3 regions of the Kitasatospora sp. P5_F3 genome follow, and region 1 is predicted to be linked to each of the others. Evidence: riboswitches for the same ligand, from Rfam matches in the RefSeq annotation. Region 1 holds a riboswitch; each other region holds the start of a gene.
The links. A riboswitch is a leader RNA that binds a small molecule or an ion and turns the genes downstream of it on or off. The one in region 1 is predicted to bind cobalamin.
Positions count from the first base shown of each region.

Region 2: it holds a riboswitch for cobalamin, as region 1 does, so the genes downstream of both, ACXJMZ_RS25760 (ribonucleoside-diphosphate reductase subunit alpha) here and metE (5-methyltetrahydropteroyltriglutamate--homocysteine S-methyltransferase) in region 1, are expected to answer to the same signal.
Region 3: it holds a riboswitch for cobalamin, as region 1 does, so the genes downstream of both, ACXJMZ_RS08635 (prenyltransferase/squalene oxidase repeat-containing protein) here and metE (5-methyltetrahydropteroyltriglutamate--homocysteine S-methyltransferase) in region 1, are expected to answer to the same signal.

Region 1 covers NZ_JBFUMY010000064.1:6,714-12,875, reverse strand. Annotated here, with positions in the region: gene efeU (iron uptake transporter permease EfeU) at 1-594, opposite strand, end outside; gene efeB (iron uptake transporter deferrochelatase/peroxidase subunit) at 638-1,933, opposite strand; gene efeO (iron uptake system protein EfeO) at 1,950-3,086, opposite strand; cobalamin riboswitch at 3,255-3,468, shown strand; gene metE (5-methyltetrahydropteroyltriglutamate--homocysteine S-methyltransferase) at 3,603-5,930, shown strand; gene ACXJMZ_RS29100 (hypothetical protein) at 6,027-6,162, shown strand, end outside.
Region 2 covers NZ_JBFUMY010000050.1:61,794-67,955, reverse strand. Annotated here, with positions in the region: gene ACXJMZ_RS25780 (histidine phosphatase family protein) at 1-640, shown strand, start outside; gene ACXJMZ_RS25775 (helix-turn-helix domain-containing protein) at 637-1,578, opposite strand; gene ACXJMZ_RS25770 (GNAT family N-acetyltransferase) at 1,888-2,382, shown strand; gene ACXJMZ_RS25765 (hypothetical protein) at 2,405-3,316, opposite strand; cobalamin riboswitch at 3,463-3,623, shown strand; gene ACXJMZ_RS25760 (ribonucleoside-diphosphate reductase subunit alpha) at 3,782-6,162, shown strand, end outside.
Region 3 covers NZ_JBFUMY010000010.1:113,771-119,932, forward strand. Annotated here, with positions in the region: gene ACXJMZ_RS08625 (energy-coupling factor transporter transmembrane component T) at 1-247, opposite strand, end outside; gene ACXJMZ_RS08630 (SCO2322 family protein) at 249-926, opposite strand; gene ACXJMZ_RS08635 (prenyltransferase/squalene oxidase repeat-containing protein) at 923-2,254, opposite strand; adenosylcobalamin-variant (AdoCbl-variant) riboswitch at 2,350-2,423, opposite strand; gene ACXJMZ_RS08640 (TetR family transcriptional regulator) at 2,642-3,232, opposite strand; gene ACXJMZ_RS08645 (glycosyltransferase family 4 protein) at 3,574-4,893, shown strand; gene ACXJMZ_RS08650 (class I SAM-dependent methyltransferase) at 4,950-5,684, shown strand; gene ACXJMZ_RS08655 (prenyltransferase) at 5,681-6,162, shown strand, end outside.

The DNA.
Region 1 (6,162 bases):
CAGGCCGTAGGCCAGCACCCCGGCCGCCACCACGACCAGCATCGCCCCGGTCCAGGTGAAGAACTTGGCCAGGTTGATCTTCAGCGCGCCCCGGTAGAACAGCCAGCCGAGGAAGATCGCGGTGAGCAGCCCCAGGCAGGCGCCGACCAGTGGCCGGACGCCGTCGCTGGTGGCCTCCACCGCTGCCCAGATGAACAGCGCGGTCTCCAGGCCCTCCCGGCCGACGGCCAGGAAGGCGGTGAACACCAGTGCACCGGTGCCCATCGCGACCGCCGCGTCCAGCTTGCCGTGCAGCTCCGTCTTGAGGTGACGGGCCGTCCGGCGCATCCAGAACACCATCCAGGTGACCAGCCCGACCGCGATGATCGACAGCGTGCCGCCGAGCGTCTCGGCCGCCTGGAAGGTGAGCTGGCTGGAGCCGTAGGTGAGCAGGGCGCCGAACGCCATGCTCAGGCCGACGGCCACCCCGATGCCGGTCCAGACCGGGGCGAGCGCCTTCCGGCGGTCGGTCTTGACCAGGTAGGCGATCAGGATGCAGACCACCAGGCTGGCTTCGAGACCCTCGCGCAGGCCGATCAGGTAGTTGCCGAACACGGGGGTGTCCTCCGGTGCTTGTGGGGGTGAGGAGTGGGGCAGGTCAGCCGAAGAGCGACTGACCCCACCACTCACCGGGCTTGCGGACCCCCGGCGGGCAGGCGAAGTGCGCCGAACCGACATGCTGGATGTACTCGTTGAGGGCGTCCGTGGCAGCCAGCTTGCGCTGCACCGGGACGAAGGCCTTGCGGGTGTCGCGCTGGTACGCCAGGAAGAACAGCCCGGCCTCCAGTCGGCCGAGACCGTCCGAGCCGTCGGTGAACGAGAAGCCCCGGCGGAGCAGCTTGGCTCCGCTGTTGCTGTCCGGGTGCGCCAGCCGGACGTGCGAGTCCTTCGGCATCGCCTCCAGGTCGGGGGCGTCGTGCTCCTTCTGCTTGCCGAACGGGGCACCCTCGCGCTTGGTCCGGCCGAAGATGTCCTCCTGCTCGGAGAGCGGGGTGCGGTCCCAGGTCTCGATGTGCATCCGGATCCGCCGGGACACCAGGTACGAGCCGCCGGTCATCCACTCCGGGCCGTCGCCGGGCGCGGCCCAGACGTGCTCGGCCAGGGTCGGGGTGTCCTTGCCCGAGACGTTGTGAGTGCCGTCCTTGAAACCCATCAGGTTGCGCGGGGTCTGTGCCTCGGGCGTGGTGGAGGAGGTCTTGCCGAAGCCGAGCTGGGACCAGCGCACGGTGACCACGCCCATCCCGATCCGGGCCAGGTTGCGGATCGCGTGCACCGCCACCTGCGGGTCGTCGGCGCAGGCCTGCACACAGATGTCGCCGCCGCTGCGGGCCGGGTCCAGGTTGTCGTGCGGGAACGGCGGCAGGTCGATCAGGCCCTCGGGCCGCTTGGCCTTGAGGCCGAACCGGTCCTTGCCGTCCTTCTCGAACAGCGTCGGGCCGAAACCGATGGTCAGGGTCAGCCGGGAGGCGGGCAGGCCCAGCGCCTCGCCGGTGTCGTCCGGCGGAGCCTCGGCCAGGCCGGTCGCCCCGGCGCCGACCTCGCGGCCGCCGGTCATCACCGCGGCCGCCTTGGTCCACTCCTTGAGCACCCGGATCAGGGCGTCCCGGCTGGTGGTGGAGACGTCGAAGGCCGCGAAGTGCAGCCGGTCCTGGACCGGGGTGGCGATGCCGGCCTGGTGCTCGCCGTAGAACTCGATGTCGGGGACCGCCTTGAGGGCGGCCTCGGCCTGCTCGTCCGAGCCCTGGGTGGCCGCGGCCACCGTGCCGACCGCGGCGGCGCCCAGCGCCACCCCGGCCCCGGCCCAGCCGATGACGGCGCGTCGGCTGACCGAGCCCTTGGGCTGCTGGTCCTGCTGGCCCTGCTCCACGGCGGGTTCCTGCGTCTGCTCGCTCATGACTCTCCCTCAGGCCTTACTTGACCACGACGGCGGCGGCGAGCTTGGACAGCGGCTCGGCGAGCGCGTTGACGGCGTCCGAGAAGGCCTTCCGCTCCGGCTCGGCGACCTTGTCGTACGAGGTGTAGCTGTCGCCCTGCTTGTACTTGGCGAGCATCGCCTGCAGCGCGGCGAACTCCTGGTCCAGGGTCTTGGCCAGCTCCGGGTCCTTCTCGGCGGCGACCGGCTTGATCAGCTCGTACGCCTTCAGCGCGCCCTCGACGTTGCCCGCGAAGTCGGACAGGTCGGTGTGGCTGTAGCGGTCCTCCTCGCCGGTGACCTTGCCGGTGGCGACCTCGTCCAGCAGCTCCTTGGCACCGTTGGCCATGCTGGTGGCGGTGATGTCGGCGGTGCCGACCACCTTCTGCCACTCCTTCAGGTCGCTGACCAGCTGGTCGGCAAGCTTCTTGTCGGCATCGGTGATCGCGCCGGCCTCCCAGAGCGACTTCTCCAGCTTGTGCCAGCCGGTCCACTCCTGGCCGGGCTCCAGGCCGTCCTCGCGGACGTCGGTCTTCGGGTCGATGTCACCGAAGCTCTCGGCCACCGGCTCGGTCCGCTCCCAGCCGACCCGGGACGGGGCGAAGGCCGCCTTGGCGCCCTCCAGGTCCCCGGCCTTGATCGCGTCGGCGAACTTCTGCACCAGCGGGATGGTGGCGTCGGCCTGCTCCTGCACGTACTTGCGGTAGTCGGCGACCGCCTTGTCCAGGCGCGGGTCACCCTTGGCCGGGGCGCCGGCACCGGTCACGGTGATCTTCTGCCGGATGCCGTCGCCGGTCATGCCCGGCTTGCAGGCGACCTCGTACTCGCCGGCCTTGATCTCGGAGGTGATGGCGGCCTTGGTGCCGGGCCCGATGTTCTCCCGCTCGGCCACGATCTTGTCGCCCGCGGCGTAGACGTAGACCTCGGTGACCTTGGAACCCTTGTTCTGCACCGCGAAGTTGACCGCACCGGCCGGGAAGCTGGTCTTCGACAGCTCGCAGGAGCTGTCCGAGGCGTTCACCTGGATCGCACCGTCCGAGGAGACGTCCTTCTTCTGCTCGGTGCAGGCGGTCAGCGCGGCTCCGGCCACTGCGAGAGAGAGCAGCGCGGCGAGGTGCGGGCGACGGACGGGCATCAGGACTCCACGGACGGGGACGGCTTGAGGGACGGGCGGAGGCTACTTAGGACACCCTCACCCAGGAGTAAGCTAAGCCATGCCTAAGCACTTGCCCACACCGGGGGTGGTCACAGATCGGCAAAGACCCCCGGGCGGCTTTTCTGACGGACTGTCGGACGGAGGGTCTAGGGTGGTCCGTGCAGCTGGTTCGCCCTGTCCGCCAGGCAGGGTGTCGCAAGAGGGAATCCGGTGTGAGTCCGGAACTGCCCCGCAGCGGTGAGTGGGAACGAAAGCCGTCAACTAGCACTGGACGCAAGCGCGTTCGGGAAGCGACGGCCGGTAGGAGCCGGTACCCGGCGAGCCCGCGAGTCCGAAGACCTGCCACTGCCCACGCGCCCGCGACCGGCGGAGCGTGGCCTCACACCGGGACCTCGTGGGCGGGTCGGCGGCGGCACGGGCAGCTCCTTGACGGATCGCCCGGTCCTTCGTGTACCCGCGCCTCCTGGCCCGCGCGAACTCGCGAAGGAGAGTTCCGTGACCGGCATCACCCCCACCACCGTCGCCACCCTGCACGGCTACCCCCGGCAGGGCCCCGACCGTGAGTTGAAGAAGGCCGTCGAGCGCCACTGGTCCGGCCGCAGCAGCGCCGCCGAGCTGCTCGCCACCGCCGCCGAACTGCGCCGGAAGACCTTCACCGCCCTCGCCGGGGCCAGCCTCGGCGAACTGCCCAGCAATCACTTCTCGCTGTATGACCACGTGCTGGACGCGGCCTGGATGCTCGGCGCGATCCCGCCCCGGCACGCGGCGCTCGCCCCGGCCGACAGCACCGACGCCGACGCTGACGCCGAGCAGCGGCTCGCGGTCTACTTCGCGATGGCCCGGGGCACCGCCGAGGCGGCGCCGCTGGAGATGACCAAGTGGTTCGACACCAACTACCACTACCTGGTGCCCGAGCTCGGCCCCGACAGTGTGTTCCGGGCCGACCCGGCCAAGCCGCTGGCCGAGTTCGCCGAGGCCAGGGCGGCCGGGCTGACCACCCGTCCGGTACTGCTCGGGCCGGTCACCTTCCTGCTGCTGGCCAAGCCCGCCGAGGGCGTGGCCGCCGACTTCCAGCCGCTCACCCTGCTGGACCGGCTGCTGCCGGTGTACGCCGAACTGCTCGCCACCCTGCGGGCGGCCGGCGCCGACTGGGTCCAGCTGGACGAGCCCGCGCTGGTCCAGGACCGCACCCCGGCCGAGCTGAACGCCGCCGCCCGCGCCTACCGCGACCTGGGCGCCCTGACCGACCGTCCGAAGCTGCTGGTGGCGTCCTACTTCGACGCCCTCGGCGAGGCGCTGCCGGTGCTCGCCAAGGCCCCGGTGGAGGGCCTGGCGCTGGACTTCACCGGCCCCGCCGCCGCCAACCTGCCCGCGCTGGCCGCACTCGGCGGCCTGCCGGGCAAGCGGCTGATCGCGGGCGTGATCGACGGCCGCAACGTCTGGGCCGCCGACCTGGAGCAGGCCTTGGCCACCCTGGTCCCGCTGCTCGGACTGGCCGGGCGGGTCGACGTGGCACCGTCCTGCTCGCTGCTGCACGTGCCGCTGGACGCGGGCCTGGAGCGGGAGTTGGACCCACAGGTGCAGCGCTGGCTGGCCTTCGCCCGGCAGAAGGTGACCGAGACGGTCACGCTGGCCCGGGCCCTCACCGAGGGCCGGGACGCGGTCGCCCCGCAGCTGGCCGCCAACCGGGCCGCCCGCGCCTCCCGGAGCGCCTCCGCGCTCACCCACGACCCTGCGGTCCGGGCCCGCTGCGCCACCGTCACCCCCGGGGACGCCCGGCGGGCCGCCCCGTACCCCGAGCGTGCCGCCGCCCAGCAGGCCAGGCTCGGCCTGCCCCCACTGCCGACCACCACGATCGGCTCCTTCCCGCAGACCGACGCGCTCCGGGCCGCCCGCGCCGAGCTGCGCTCGGGCCGGCTCGACCGGGCCGCGTACGAGGAGCGGATCGCCGCCGAGGTGGGCGAGGTGATCGCCTTCCAGGAGCTGGCCGGTCTGGACGTGCTGGTGCACGGCGAGCCCGAACGCAACGACATGGTGCAGTACTTCGCCGAGCAGCTGACCGGCTTCCTGACCACCCGGCACGGCTGGGTGCAGTCCTACGGCAGCCGGTACGTCCGGCCGCCGGTGATCGCGGGCGACGTGGCCAGGCCCGCCCCGATGACGGTCGAGTGGTTCCGTACCGCGCAGGCCCTGACGGAGCGTCCGGTCAAGGGCATGCTGACCGGCCCGGTCACCATGCTGGCCTGGTCGTTCGTCCGGGACGACCAGCCGCTCGCGGACACCGCCCGGCAGGTCGCGCTGGCCCTGCGGGACGAGGTGGCCGACCTGGAGGCGGCCGGCGCGGCGGTGATCCAGGTGGATGAGCCCGCGCTGCGCGAGACGCTGCCGCTGCGCCGGGCCGCCCATGCCGGCTACCTGGCCTGGGCCACCGAGGCGTTCCGGCTCAGCACCTCCGGGGTACTGCCCTCGACCCAGGTGCACACCCACATGTGCTACGCCGAGTTCGGCGACATCCTGACCGCGATCGAGGAACTGGACGCCAACGTGATCTCGCTGGAGGCGGCCCGCTCCCGGATGGCCGTCACCGGCGAACTCGGCGACTACCCGAGGGAGGTCGGCCCCGGCGTGTACGACATCCACTCCCCCCGGGTGCCGACCGCCGACGCGATGGCCGAGCTGCTGCGGACCGCCCTCAAGTCGGTGCCCGCCGAACGCCTCTGGGTCAACCCCGACTGCGGCCTGAAGACCCGCAGCTGGGCCGAGGTCAGGCCCGCGCTGGCCGCCCTGGTGGCGGCGGCCGTGGACGTCCGGCGCTCGCTGTGACCGCCGCCGCCGAGCAGTGACGAAGCGGGGTGGCCGGACCTGACGGACCGGTCACCCCCTCTGCCGGGCGGGCGTCGGGTCTGTCATCCTTCCTCAGTGCATACCGGCCAGCCCCTGTTCCGCGCGTTCCGCGCCGTCGCCTTCGCGGCGGTGTGTGCGGCCGCGTCGCTCGGGGTGCACCGGTTGGCCGGCGGGGCTCCGGTCCAGCCCGGGATGCTCGGGCTCGCGGTCG
Region 2 (6,162 bases), on a different contig from region 1:
CAACGTCGAGTTCCAGCTCGCGACCGAGACCGGCGCGCTGACCGTCCCGATCACCTGCCGGGACGCCGACATCCCGCTCTCGCTGCACGGCCAGGCGCAGGCCCAGGCACTCGGCCGCTGGTGGGCCGCCCTCCCCCCGGCCGACCGGCCGCGCTCGGTCTGGTGCTCGCCCTACGTGCGGACCACCGAGACGGCCCGGATCGCGCTCGCCCAGGCGAGCGGGCTCGGGGCGGTGCCGGTCGGTCTGACCGTCCGCCACGACGACCGGCTGCGGGACCGGGAGTTGGGCGTGCTGGAGATGCTCACCAAGGCCGCGATCGAGAAGGAGCACCCGGGCGAGGCGGCCCGCCGGCGCAAGATGGGCGAGCTCTACTACCGCCCGCCGGGCGGCGAATCGTTTCTGGACGTCGCGCTGCGGGTGCGGAGCCTGCTCCGGGACCTCCGTGAGGAGGAGGACGGCCGGCCGGTGCTGGTGGTCGCGCACGACTGCCCGGTGCTGATGATCCGTTACGTCCTCGACCGGTTGAGCGAATCCCAGCTGCTCGATCTCCCCCCCGTCGCCAACTGCTCCACCAGTCTCTGGCGCAACCGGGCCGGCTCGCTCCGCCCGGATTCGTGGAACCGCACCGACCACCTCTAGCCGAAGGTGCGGCGGTAGGCCTGCGGGGTGGTGCCGAGCCAGCGGGTGAAGTGGTGGCGGAGGGTGGCCGCGTTACCGAAGCCGCAGGAGGCCGCGACCATCTCGACCGGCTCGTTGGTGCCCTCCAGCAGGCGTTGGGCCTGGAGCAGGCGCTGGTTGGTGAGCCAGCGGTGCGGGGTGGTGCCGGTCTCCTGCTGGAACCGGCGGGCGAAGGTGCGCGGCGACATGTGGGCCCGGGCGGCGAGCTGTTCCACCGTCAGCTCCTGGTGCAGGTGCCGGCGGAGCCAGTCGAGCAGGCCGCCGAGCGAGTCCTCGTCGTTCTCCGGCAGCGGCCGGGCGACGAACTGGGCCTGCCCGCCGTCCCGGTGCGGCGCGACCACCATCCGCCGGGCGATCCCACGGGCCACCTCGGCGCCCTGGAGCTTGCGGACCAGGTGCAGGCAGGCGTCGATCCCGGCGGCGGTGCCGGCCGAGGTGATCACCGGGTCCTCGTCCACGTAGAGCACGTCCGGCTCGACCCTGGTGAGCGGGAAGCGGGCGGCCAGCCGGTCGGTGTGCCGCCAGTGGGTGGTGGAGCGGCGGCCGTCCAGCAGCCCGGCGGCGCCGAGCAGGAAGGCGCCGCTGCAGATCGAGAGAACGCGCGCGCCGCGCTCGGCCGCCGCCCGCAGCGCCTCGATCAGCGGCGCCGGGTACTCGTCCCGGATCGTCGTGGCGGCGGCGATCACCAGGTCGGCCTGGGCCAGCCGTTCGGCACCGTGCTCGACGTCGATGCTGTACCCGGCGTGGGTGCGCAGCTTCCCCGGCCGGTCGGAGGCCACCGCGAAGTCGTAGACCGGCAGGCCGTTGTCGCTCCGGTCGAGGCCGAAGACCTCGCAGGCCAGGCCGAGTTCGAAGGGGTGGACCTCTTCCAGCACCACGGTGACGACGTTCTGCAGCATGCTGTCAGGATGCCCGATGGCAGGATATCGATGCAACAGGTCATTTCTGCCACTCGTCCCGCCGCGCGGGCGGCGGGAGAGTGGAGCCATGAACTCCTCCACCCTCGCAAGTGCCCTGGCCCTGCTCGCCGTCCTCGGCTCGTTCGCCCTGCTGGGCGCGCTGGTCGGCCGGGACGTCGAGCGCAACTCCCGGCACGGCCGCGACAACTGGCACCACCCCGGCGGCTATCCCCGCGAACCCGCTCCCGGCGACCGGCTGCTCGGCGCCCTGCCCGCCGCATCGGACTCGCGTTCGGGCAGACTGGCAGCATGGACCTCGTCATCCGCCGCGCCGTCGAAGCCGATCTCGAAGCAGTCGGAGCCGTCACCCACGAAGCCTTCGTCGGTGACGGCCACAGCCCGGCCGACGGCCCTTACGCCGCTCAACTCCTTGACGCCCGCCCTCGGTTCGAGCAGGCGGAACTCCTCGTCGCGGTCGATCCGGCCGACGGACGAGTGCTCGGCTGCGTGACCTTCGCGGTCGGCGGCACCGGCTTCGCCGACATCGCCGAACCGTCCGAGGGTGAGATCCGGATGCTCGCGGTCAGCGGCGCGGCGCGCGGCCGGGGAGCGGGCGAGGCCCTGGTCCGCGCCTCGATCGCCCGCAGCCGGGAGCTCGGGCTGACCGGGATGGCCTTCTCCACCCGCCCGTCGATGACCTCGGCCCACCGGCTCTACGAGCGGCTGGGCTTCCGGCGAACCCCCGAGCGGGACTGGGACGTCCGACCCGGGGTGCGCCTGCTGGTCTACGCGATGGCTTTCTGACGAGCCGTCCGGCCCGCGGGCGTCAGCCGGCCGGGCTCTCCGAGGCCTTCTTGATGACCCGGTCCGTCAGGGTCTTCTTGGTGAAGTCCGCGAAGGACTTGGCCGCGGCCGCCGAGACCGGGTCGTCCTTCACCTCGGGCTTGAGCGAGCCGGCCACCGTGTAGAACACGTACCGGCCGAGCGAGGCGTGCGTCTCCGGGCAGCCGCCCGAGGTGCAGAAGTTGGCGCCCTTCTCGACCAGCCCCTGGATCGCCCCGACATGCTTGGCCAGCACCGCGTCGGCGCTCTCCTTCTTCTCGAACACCGCGATTCCGACCGTCACCACGCTGCCCTCGGAGACGTAGCTGGCGCGCACCAGGCCCCGGCAGGAAGCGCCGACCAGGACCTTGCCCAGCCCGCCCGTCGTCGTGCCGCAGGCGGCGTCGCTGTCCGTGACCAGTCGGGTCCAGGTCCGGCCGTCGATCGTCCTGGTCTGGGCCGGGAAGAGGGCTGCGGCATCGGTCGGCCCCTTGTCGGTGGCCGTACTCGCCAACAGGTCGGCGGCCTTCGGCGATGGGGTGGGCTTCGCGGGAGAGGCCGCCGGCGAGGAGACGGCTGTGGTCGGGCCGGGCTTGGGCTCCTCCCCGCGCTTGCCCGCGATCACCACACCGGTGGCGGTCAGGGCGCCGACCACCAGGACGGCGACGACGACGCCACCGATCAGGCGCCGACGGCGCTTGCGGGACTCCTGCTCGTGACGGTCCGCCAGATCGGCCCAGTCGGGCTCAACCGGCCCGCCGAACTGCTGCTGTTGCTGCCACGGGGCCTGCTGCGGCAGATACATGCCACCCGGCTGCCCCGGCCCCGGCTGCGGGTACGGAGGCTGCGGGACCGGCTGGCCCGGTATCGGCTGTTCGGGCTGCTGACCGGTCGGCGTACCCGTTCCCTCGCTCATGAGGCGAGATAGTAATCCAAAGCGCCGACGCAGGGCCGATCGGTGACTGTTTTGTGCCCGGGCAGTGTGCGCCGACCGTCCGCCGACCGATCCGACGGCGTCGTCCCCGAACCCGACGAGGAGTCAGCCCGACACACTGCGCGCACAAGATGTGGGGTCACGTCGGCAGGGTGCCACTACATGTATGCTCGCTCTCGCTGTCGAAGCAGGGGAACCCGGTGTGATTCCGGGACTGCCCCGCAGCGGTGAGCGCGCGGCCCAAGGGGCGCCCGTGAGTCCGAGGACCTGCCGACGGTGTGCGACACGGCTTCCCCGCAGACGCCATTCAGCACAGCAGTGACATCCGGGCCTCGCGGGCGGGCCGGGGGGGTATTCGCGCGCGCCGTCAGGTGTTCCGCGCCGCTCCCCTGTGCCCTGACGGTCCGGTAGCCCCTCGCCGACCGCCGCCGCCAGGAGAGAAGCGCCTTGACCATCGCTGCCTCAGTTGCCCTGCCCTCCCAGGGTTCTGCCGACTCCGCTCACACCGACCCTGGTGCTGCGCTGCTTCGGCTGCTCACCGACCGCAGCATCGACCTGCCCCAGGTGGACCCCGGCCACGTCGCGGCCGCTGCGCTGCGCGGCCGGAACGCCAACTCGGACTTCGCCGAGCTGCGCGGACTGGCCGTGGAAGCTGCCGCCTCGATGATCGCCGAGGACCCGCAGTACTCGAAGCTCGCCGCCCGCCTGCTCGCCCTGGAGATCCAGGACGAGGCGATCGGCCAGGGCGCCGTCTCCTTCTCCGCCTCGATCGTGGTCGGCCACACCGAGGGCCTGATCGGCGACGTCACCGCCGCGTTCGTGGCCAAGCACTCCGACGCTTTCGACGCCCTGATCGACCAGCAGGGCGACGACCGCTTCGAGTACTTCGGCCTGCGCACCGTGCAGTCCCGGTACCTGCTGCGCCACCCGATCACCCGCAAGGTGATCGAGACCCCGCAGCACTTCCTGCTCCGGGTCGCGGCCGGTCTCGCGGTCGGTGACACCGAGCAGTCGGTGGCCGAGGTGGCCGAGCTCTACACCCTGATGAGCCGCCTGGAGTACCTGACCTCCTCGCCGACGCTCTTCAACTCCGGCACCAAGCACCCGCAGATGTCCTCCTGCTACCTGCTGGACTCGCCGCTGGACAACCTGGACTCGATCTACAGCCGCTACGCGCAGATCGCCCGGCTCTCCAAGCACGCCGGCGGCATCGGCCTCTCCTACAGCCGGATCCGTTCGCGCGGCAGCCTGATCCGCGGCACCAACGGCAAGTCCAACGGCATCGTCCCGTTCCTGCGCACCCTGGACTCCTCGGTCGCCGCGGTGAACCAGGGCGGCCGCCGCAAGGGCGCCGCCTGCGTGTACCTGGAGACCTGGCACGCCGACATCGAGGAGTTCCTGGAGCTCCGCGACAACACCGGCGAGGAGGCGCGGCGTACGCACAACCTGAACCTCGCGCACTGGATCCCGGACGAGTTCATGCGCCGGGTGAACGCCAACGCCGACTGGTCGCTGTTCTCCCCCGCCGACGTGCCCGAGCTGGTCGACCTCTGGGGCGCCGACTTCGACGCCGCCTACCTGAAGGCCGAAGCCGAGGGCAAGGCCGTCCGCACCATCCCGGCGCAGACCCTGTACGCCCGGATGATGCGCACCCTGGCCACCACCGGCAACGGCTGGATGACCTTCAAGGACGCCGCCAACCGGGCCGCCAACCAGACCGCCGTGCCCGGCCGCACCGTGCACTCCTCGAACCTCTGCACCGAGATCCTGGAGGTCACCGACGACTCCGAGACCGCGGTCTGCAACCTCGGCTCGGTCAACCTCGGTGCGCACGTCGCGATCGGCGCCACCGCCGCCGACCTGCTCAACTCCATGGACTGGGACCGGCTGGACGCCACCGTGCGCACCGCCGTGACCTTCCTGGACCGGGTCATCGACATCAACTTCTACCCGACCCCCGAGGCCGGCACCTCCAACTCCCGCTGGCGCCCGGTCGGCCTCGGCGTGATGGGCCTTCAGGACGTCTTCTTCCAGCTCCGGCTGGACTTCGACTCGGCCGAGGCCAAGCAGCTCTCCACGCTGATCGCCGAGCGGATCATGCTGGTCGCCTACGAGCGCTCCAGCGAGCTGGCCGTCCAGCTCGGCCGGCACGAGGCGTACGCGGAGACCCGCGCCGCCCGCGGCCAGCTGCACATCGACCACTTCGAGACCGCGCCGCAGTGGGCCGACCGATGGGACGCGCTGCGCGCCACCATCGCCGAGACCGGCCTGCGCAACTCGCTGCTGCTGGCGATCGCGCCGACCGCGACCATCGCCTCGATCGCCGGCGTGTACGAGTGCATCGAGCCGCAGGTGTCCAACCTGTTCAAGCGCGAGACCCTCTCCGGCGAGTTCCTCCAGGTCAACCCGTACCTGATCCGCGACCTCAAGGAGCTGGGCGTCTGGGACGCGCAGACCCGGGACGCGCTGCGCGAGTCGAACGGCTCGGTGCAGGACCTCAACTGGCTGCCCGCCGAGGTCCGTTCGCTCTACCGCACCGCCTGGGAGCTGCCGCAGCGGGCGCTGATCGACCTGGCCGCCGCCCGGCAGCCGTACATCGACCAGAGCCAGTCGCTGAACCTCTTCATGGCTGCGCCGACCATCGGCAAGCTGAGCTCGATGTACGCGTACGCCTGGAAGGTCGGTCTGAAGACCACCTACTACCTGCGCTCGCGCCCGGCCACCCGGATCGCCCAGGCCGCCTCCGGTGCCGCCCGCGCCGCCGTCCCGGCGCCGTCCGCCCCCGTCGCGGTGGCCGCTCCGACCACCCTCACTCCGGAGGAGGAGGC
Region 3 (6,162 bases), on a different contig from region 1:
GCTTGACGAAGGCGGTGTAGGAGCGGGCCCAGGGCTCGGTGCTGCGCCGGGCCGCGACCACGTAGCCGGAGACCGCGACGATCAGCAGGAGCAGCAGCGGGTTGGTGGTGCGGGAGGCCGCCGCGCCGAGCCCGATCGCCCACAGCCACCACGCGCCGGGGTGCAGATGGCGCGGGCCGATCGCGGAGCGGGTCGAGCGGACGGGGCGGGGCTGCCGGGTGCGGCTGGGCGTGGGCACGGATGACACCTCAGGAGTCGCGGCGGCGCCGGGCCTGCCAGACCGCGCCGGCGGCCAGGGCGGCGACCAGTGCGCCGCCCGCCAGCAGGCCGACCGACGGGCCCGAACTCTCGCTCTTGCCGGTGGAGTTGTCCGCAGCTCCGACGGTGTCGCCGCAGCCGGAGCGGGGGTAGCCGACGATCGCGCAGAGGATGCCGTTGGCGTCGTAGCGCAGCGGCGGGGCGACGGCGGCCAGCACCTCGGCCGAGCTGGCGGCGGTGGGGACCGCCGCGCACACCGTCCGGGCGGCGGGCGGGGTCTCGCCGGCCGGGGCGTCGGCGGTGGTGCCGAAGTCCAGCACCACGGCGATCCGCTTCTTCCCGGCCTGCGCCGGGGTGGTGGCGCAGACCGTGCCGAAGTCACCGGCGGCGGTGGGCCGGGCGGCGTCCTTGCCACCGTCGGGGCTGACCGCGAACCGCCAGCCGTCCACCGCGCCGTCCGGCGGGACGTACACCGCGGGGCCCTGCTGCTGGTACGCCCAGGCGCTGCCCGACCACTTCCAGAACGACCAGTAGCGGTAGCCGGTGGCGTGCGCGGGTGCGGCGAGCAGGAACGGCAGCAGCAGTGCCAGCAGCAGTGCCAGCAGCAGTGCCAGGACGGCGGCGACGGCCGGGGCCGCCACCGCCGTCCGGGAGTGAGGGGAGGTCACTTCTGCTTGTCACCTTCGGACTTGGTGTCCGCCTTGTCGCCCGCAGCCTTGCTGGGGGCACCGACGGTGTGGGTGCCGCGCTTGCGCTGGAGGCTGAGCAGCAGGCCGCCGCCGATGCCGACCAGCAGGCCGATACCGACCAGCCAGACCGGGGAGAAGCCGTTGTCGTCGTCGGCCTCGGTGCCCGCCGGGCCGGAGGCGGAGGTGGTGGCGGCCGGGAGGGACTTGGGCGCCGGGCCCGAGTCGATCAGCAGCTGGACCACATTGGTACCGCCGAAGTCGTACGGGTCGCGCTCGGCGGCCTGGGCGGTCAGCAGCAGCAGTGCGGCGGCCGAGGCGTCGGTGCCCGAGGCGCCCTTGGCGGCCCACGGGTAGCCGTTGCCGGCCAGCCAGTCGGCGGCCGGGGCGGCCTGCTGCGGGTGCCCGGACTGGACCAGGCCGAGCACCGTCCAGGCGGTCGCGGTGAAGTCGGGAGTGGCGGTGGCACCGGGCATGGTCTGCATCAGGTGCTGCCCGTTGGCGCCCAACTGGGCGACCAGGTAGGCCCCGGCCGCCTCGGCGGAGTCCGCGTGCGGCACGGTGGCCGGGGCGGCGGCGCAGTCCAGGGGCTTGGGCGCGGCGTCCACCCGGTTGGTGTTGACGACCGGCAGCTTGCCGCCGGCCGCGGCCAGCAGGGCCTGCGCGGAGGCCAGGTCGTTGGCCTTGAGCGCGCCGTCCGGGGCCGGCTGGTAGGCGAAGGCGCCGCGCTGCTCGGCGGGGGCGGCGCAGGCGAGCTGGAACAGCGCCAGGCCGTCGTAGCCGTTCTTGCCGCTCTTGGCGACGGCGGCCGGGTCGAGACCGGCGGCGATCAGCGCGTTGACGGCCAGTCCGGTGGAGTTGGCGTCACCCGGGTTGCCGGGGTTGAAGGCCCAGCTGCCGTCCGCGTTCTGAACGGTCTTCAGCCAGTCGGTGCCCCGGGTCACCGCGTCCTGGTGCCCGCCGAGCAGCTTGAGCGACTGGATCGCCATCGCGGTGGCGTTGCTGTCCTCGGTCTTGGCGTCGCAGGCCACGGCGGTGTCGGCCCGGAACGAGGCCCAGCCGCCGTCAGCGCACTGCTGACCGGTCAGCCAGCCCACGGCAGCGTCGGACGGGACGACCTTGACGGCGCCGAGCGCGGTGAGGGCCAGCGACTGCCGCCAGACGCCGTCGTACGTCGGGTCGCCCTTGCCGTAGAGCGCGGCCGGGGCGGCGGCGGGGGAGGGGGTGTCCGCGAGGGCGGGGGCGGCGGCGCCGATCAGCAGAGCGGCGGCGGCCAGCGCGGCGGCGCCCGTGCGGGCGGTGGTGAGCATGAGGGTCGACGTGCCTTTCGGTGAGCGGAGCAGCGGCCCGAGGCGGGCCGCCCGTAGACCTCGACGGAGCCGGGAAACCCGGCACTGCCGCTCGCTCCCCGGCGGGCATCCCGACTGTGACGGTTGCGTGGTCAGCGCCGGAGTCGCACCGGCTTCCCCCGCACGAGGAGCGGATGAAGTTGTTGATCCTGCGTCCAAGACTCTAACCGGCCGACCGGAGTGCCCCGAGCGGACAGGGTACGGACACAGCGGGCACCCCGAGGCTGGAACTGGTACCAGTTCTGTGCCCGCGAAAGGAGGAGGGCCGCCGGCCGAGGTCCTGACGCGGCGGCACCTGAGTGTTCTGGAAGCACCTGGCGGAGAAGGACGAGATCGACGGACGGAGCGTCAGAGGACGAGCAGCCGGGCCGCGGTGTGCAGGTCGCCGCGGACCTCGGCGAGCGAGGCGCGGCCGGAGAGCCAGGCGAGCAGGGTGGCGTGCCAGGTGTGGCCGATCACCCGCAGGGCGGCCTGCTGGGTCGGCGACGGGGTGGGGCCGAGCTGGGCGGCGTCCAGCACGATGGCCGAGGTGACGGCCGACACGGCGTCCACCTCGGCGCCGACCGAGCGGTCCGCGAAGGAGAGCGCGCGGACCATCGCCTCGGCGAGCCGGGGTTCGCGCTGGAGCGCGTGGAAGGCCTGGGTCAGGGTCTCGGCCACCCGTCCGGCCGGGTCGTCGCCGGCGGGCGGGTGGCGGCGGACCTGCTCGTGCAGCTGCTGGAGCTGCTCCTGCATCACCGCGACCAGCAGGTGCACCTTGGACGGGAAGTAGCGGTAGAGGGTGCCGAGCGCGACCTCGGCGCTCTCCGCCACCTCGCGCATCTGGACCGCCTCGTAGCCGCCCCGGGCCGCCAGCGMGGTGGCGGCCCGCAGGATCCGACGGCGGCGTTCGGCCTGCCGGGGGGTGAGGCCGGTACCGAGGGCGGCGGTGGTGGTCAAGGAGGCTCCCAGAGCGCGCGCGTGGGTGACCGGATCAAGGATCGAGGTGATTCAACCATGGGGTGGGAAGTGAGGATATGTCAGCGGCCGGGTGGTCCGAGAGTTATGTCACAGTGAACGCCGGGTGGGCGGGGTGCGCGGACGGGTCAGAATGGATGCCTCCGGTACTGACGTACCCGTCAGTAGCAATCCCCGGGGGCGAACTGCCGCCCTCGGGTGCGGGCCGGTATCGTCAAGGTCTCTCATTGTTCGATCAGCCCAATGACGAGCTCCACCATCATGAAACGTGATCTACTTTCCCGCCGCCGCGCAGGCCGGGGAGTAGGGGACAGGAGCCCCGGATGACCGCGCTGCCGCCGCGACCGCTGCGGATCGCCCTGCTGTCCTACCGGGGCGACCCGTACTGCGGCGGCCAGGGCGTCTACGTCCGGCACCTGTCCCGTGAGCTGGCCGGGCTCGGGCACCACGTGGACGTGATCGGGGCCCAGCCCTTCCCGGTGCTCGACCCGGTCGAGGGGCCCGGCAGTGTCCGGCTGGTGGAGCTGCCCAGCCTGGACCTGTACCGCGCCGACGACCCGTTCCGCACCCCGGCGCTCACCGAGTACCGGGGCCTGGTGGACGTGCTCGAGGTGGCCGGGATGCGGACCGGCGGCTTCCCCGAGCCGCTCACCTTCTCGCTCCGGGCCCGGCAGTACCTGGCCGCGCACAAGGGCCGCTACGACGTGGTGCACGACAACCAGACCCTCGGCTACGGCCTGCTCGGCCTGGAGCGGCACGGCTTCCCGCTGGTCACCACGGTGCACCACCCGATCACCGTGGACCGCCGACTGGAGCTGGCCGCCGCGCCGACCCGGCTGAAGCGGATCTCGCTGCGCCGCTGGTACGCCTTCACCCGGATGCAGCGCCGGGTGGCCGCCCGGCTGGAGCACGTGATCACCGTCTCCGGCAGCTCGAAGACCGAGATCGCCGAGCAGCTCGGCACCCCGCCCGGCAACATCGCGGTGGTCCCGATCGGCGCCGACACCCGGCTCTGGTCGCCCTCGGCAGAGATCGCCCAGGTACCCGGACGGATCGTCACCACCTCCAGCGCGGACGTACCGCTCAAGGGTCTTGTGCACCTGGTCGAGGCGCTGGCCAAGCTGCGCACCGAGCGGGACGCGCACCTGGTGGTGGTCGGCAAGCCGCAGCGGGGCGAGGGTCCGGTGGCCGAGGCGGTCCGCCGGTTCGGGCTGGAGCGCTGGATCGAGTTCCGTACCGGGCTGACCGACCAGGAGCTGGTGGACCTGTACCGCTCCGCCGAGGTGGCCTGCGTGCCCTCGCTGTACGAGGGCTTCTCGCTGCCTGCCGCCGAGGCGATGGCCACCGGCACCCCGCTGGTCGCCACCACCGGCGGCGCGATCCCCGAGGTGGCGGGCCCGGACGGCGAGACCTGCCTGGCGGTGCCGCCCGGCGACGCCGGTGCGCTGGCCGCCGCGCTCGGCCGGCTGCTGGACGACCCCGAGCTGCGGACCGAGCTCGGTGCGGCCGGCCGGGAGCGGGTGCTCGCCCGGTTCACCTGGCAGCGGGCCGCCGAACTGACCGTGGACCGCTACCGGGCGGCGATCGCCACCGGGGCCGGGCAGCGGGCCCGGGCCGGCGCGGGCTGGCGCTACGTCGCCTGACCGGTCTGACGGCCGGTCAACTTTTTTGCCGAGTACCAACGAATGGGAGCCCCGCAGTGCTGACCGTCGATTTCTCCCGCTTCCCGCTCGCCCCTGGCGACCGGGTGCTCGACCTGGGCTGTGGCGGGGGCCGGCACGCCTTCGAGTGTTACCGGCGTGGCGCGAACGTGGTCGCCCTGGACCAGAACGGCGAGGAGATCGCCGAGGTGCGCCGGTGGTTCGCCGCGATGGAGCAGGCCGGGGAGGCCCCGGCCGGCGCCTCGGCGGTCGCGATGGAGGGTGACGCGCTCAACCTGCCGTTCGACGACGACACCTTCGACAAGATCATCATCTCCGAGGTGATGGAGCACATCCCGGACGACAAGGGCGTGCTGGCCGAGATGGTCCGGGTGCTCAAGCCGGGCGGCCTGCTGGCCGTCACCGTGCCGCGCTACCTGCCGGAGAAGATCTGCTGGGCGCTCTCCGACGAGTACCACGAGGTCGAGGGCGGCCACATCCGGATCTACAAGGGCGACGAGCTGGTCGAGAAGGTCCGCGAGTCCGGCCTGGAGCCGTACGGCGAGCACCACGCGCACGCGCTGCACTCGCCGTACTGGTGGATCAAGTGCGCGGTCGGCGTCAACAACGACAAGGCGCTGCCGGTCCGCGCCTACCACCAGCTGCTGGTCTGGGACATCGTCGGCACCCCGGTGATCTCCAGGATCACCAAGGCGGCCGAGAAGGCGCTCAACCCGGTGCTCGGCAAGAGCTTCGTGGTGTACGCCAGCAAGCCCAGGCGGGCAGGCTCATGACGGCCGCCATCCCGGAGGCGCTGCTGCTGGACGGGGTGCTGGACGCCCGTCAGGCCGCCGACACGGTGCAGTCGATCCTGGCCGACCAGCAGCCCGACGGCGCCATCCCGTGGTTCGCCGGCGGCCACCTCGACCCCTGGGACCACACCGAGGCCGCGATGGCCCTGGACACGGCGGGCGAGCACGCGGCCGCCGAGGCGGCCTACCGCTGGTTGGCGGCCAATCAGAACGCCGACGGCTCCTGGTACGCGGCGTATGTGGACGGCGAGGTGACCAACCGCGCCAAGGAGACCAACTTCTGCGCCTACCTGGCGGTCGGCGTCTGGCACCACCACCTCTCCTCGGGCGACGACGCCTTCCTGGACTGGATCTGGCCGACGGTCCGCCGGGCGCTGGACTTCACGGTGGGTCTGCGGCTGCCGGGCGGCCCGATCGCCTGGCGGCAGGACGAGGACGGCAGCGCGCCGCAGGAGGCGCT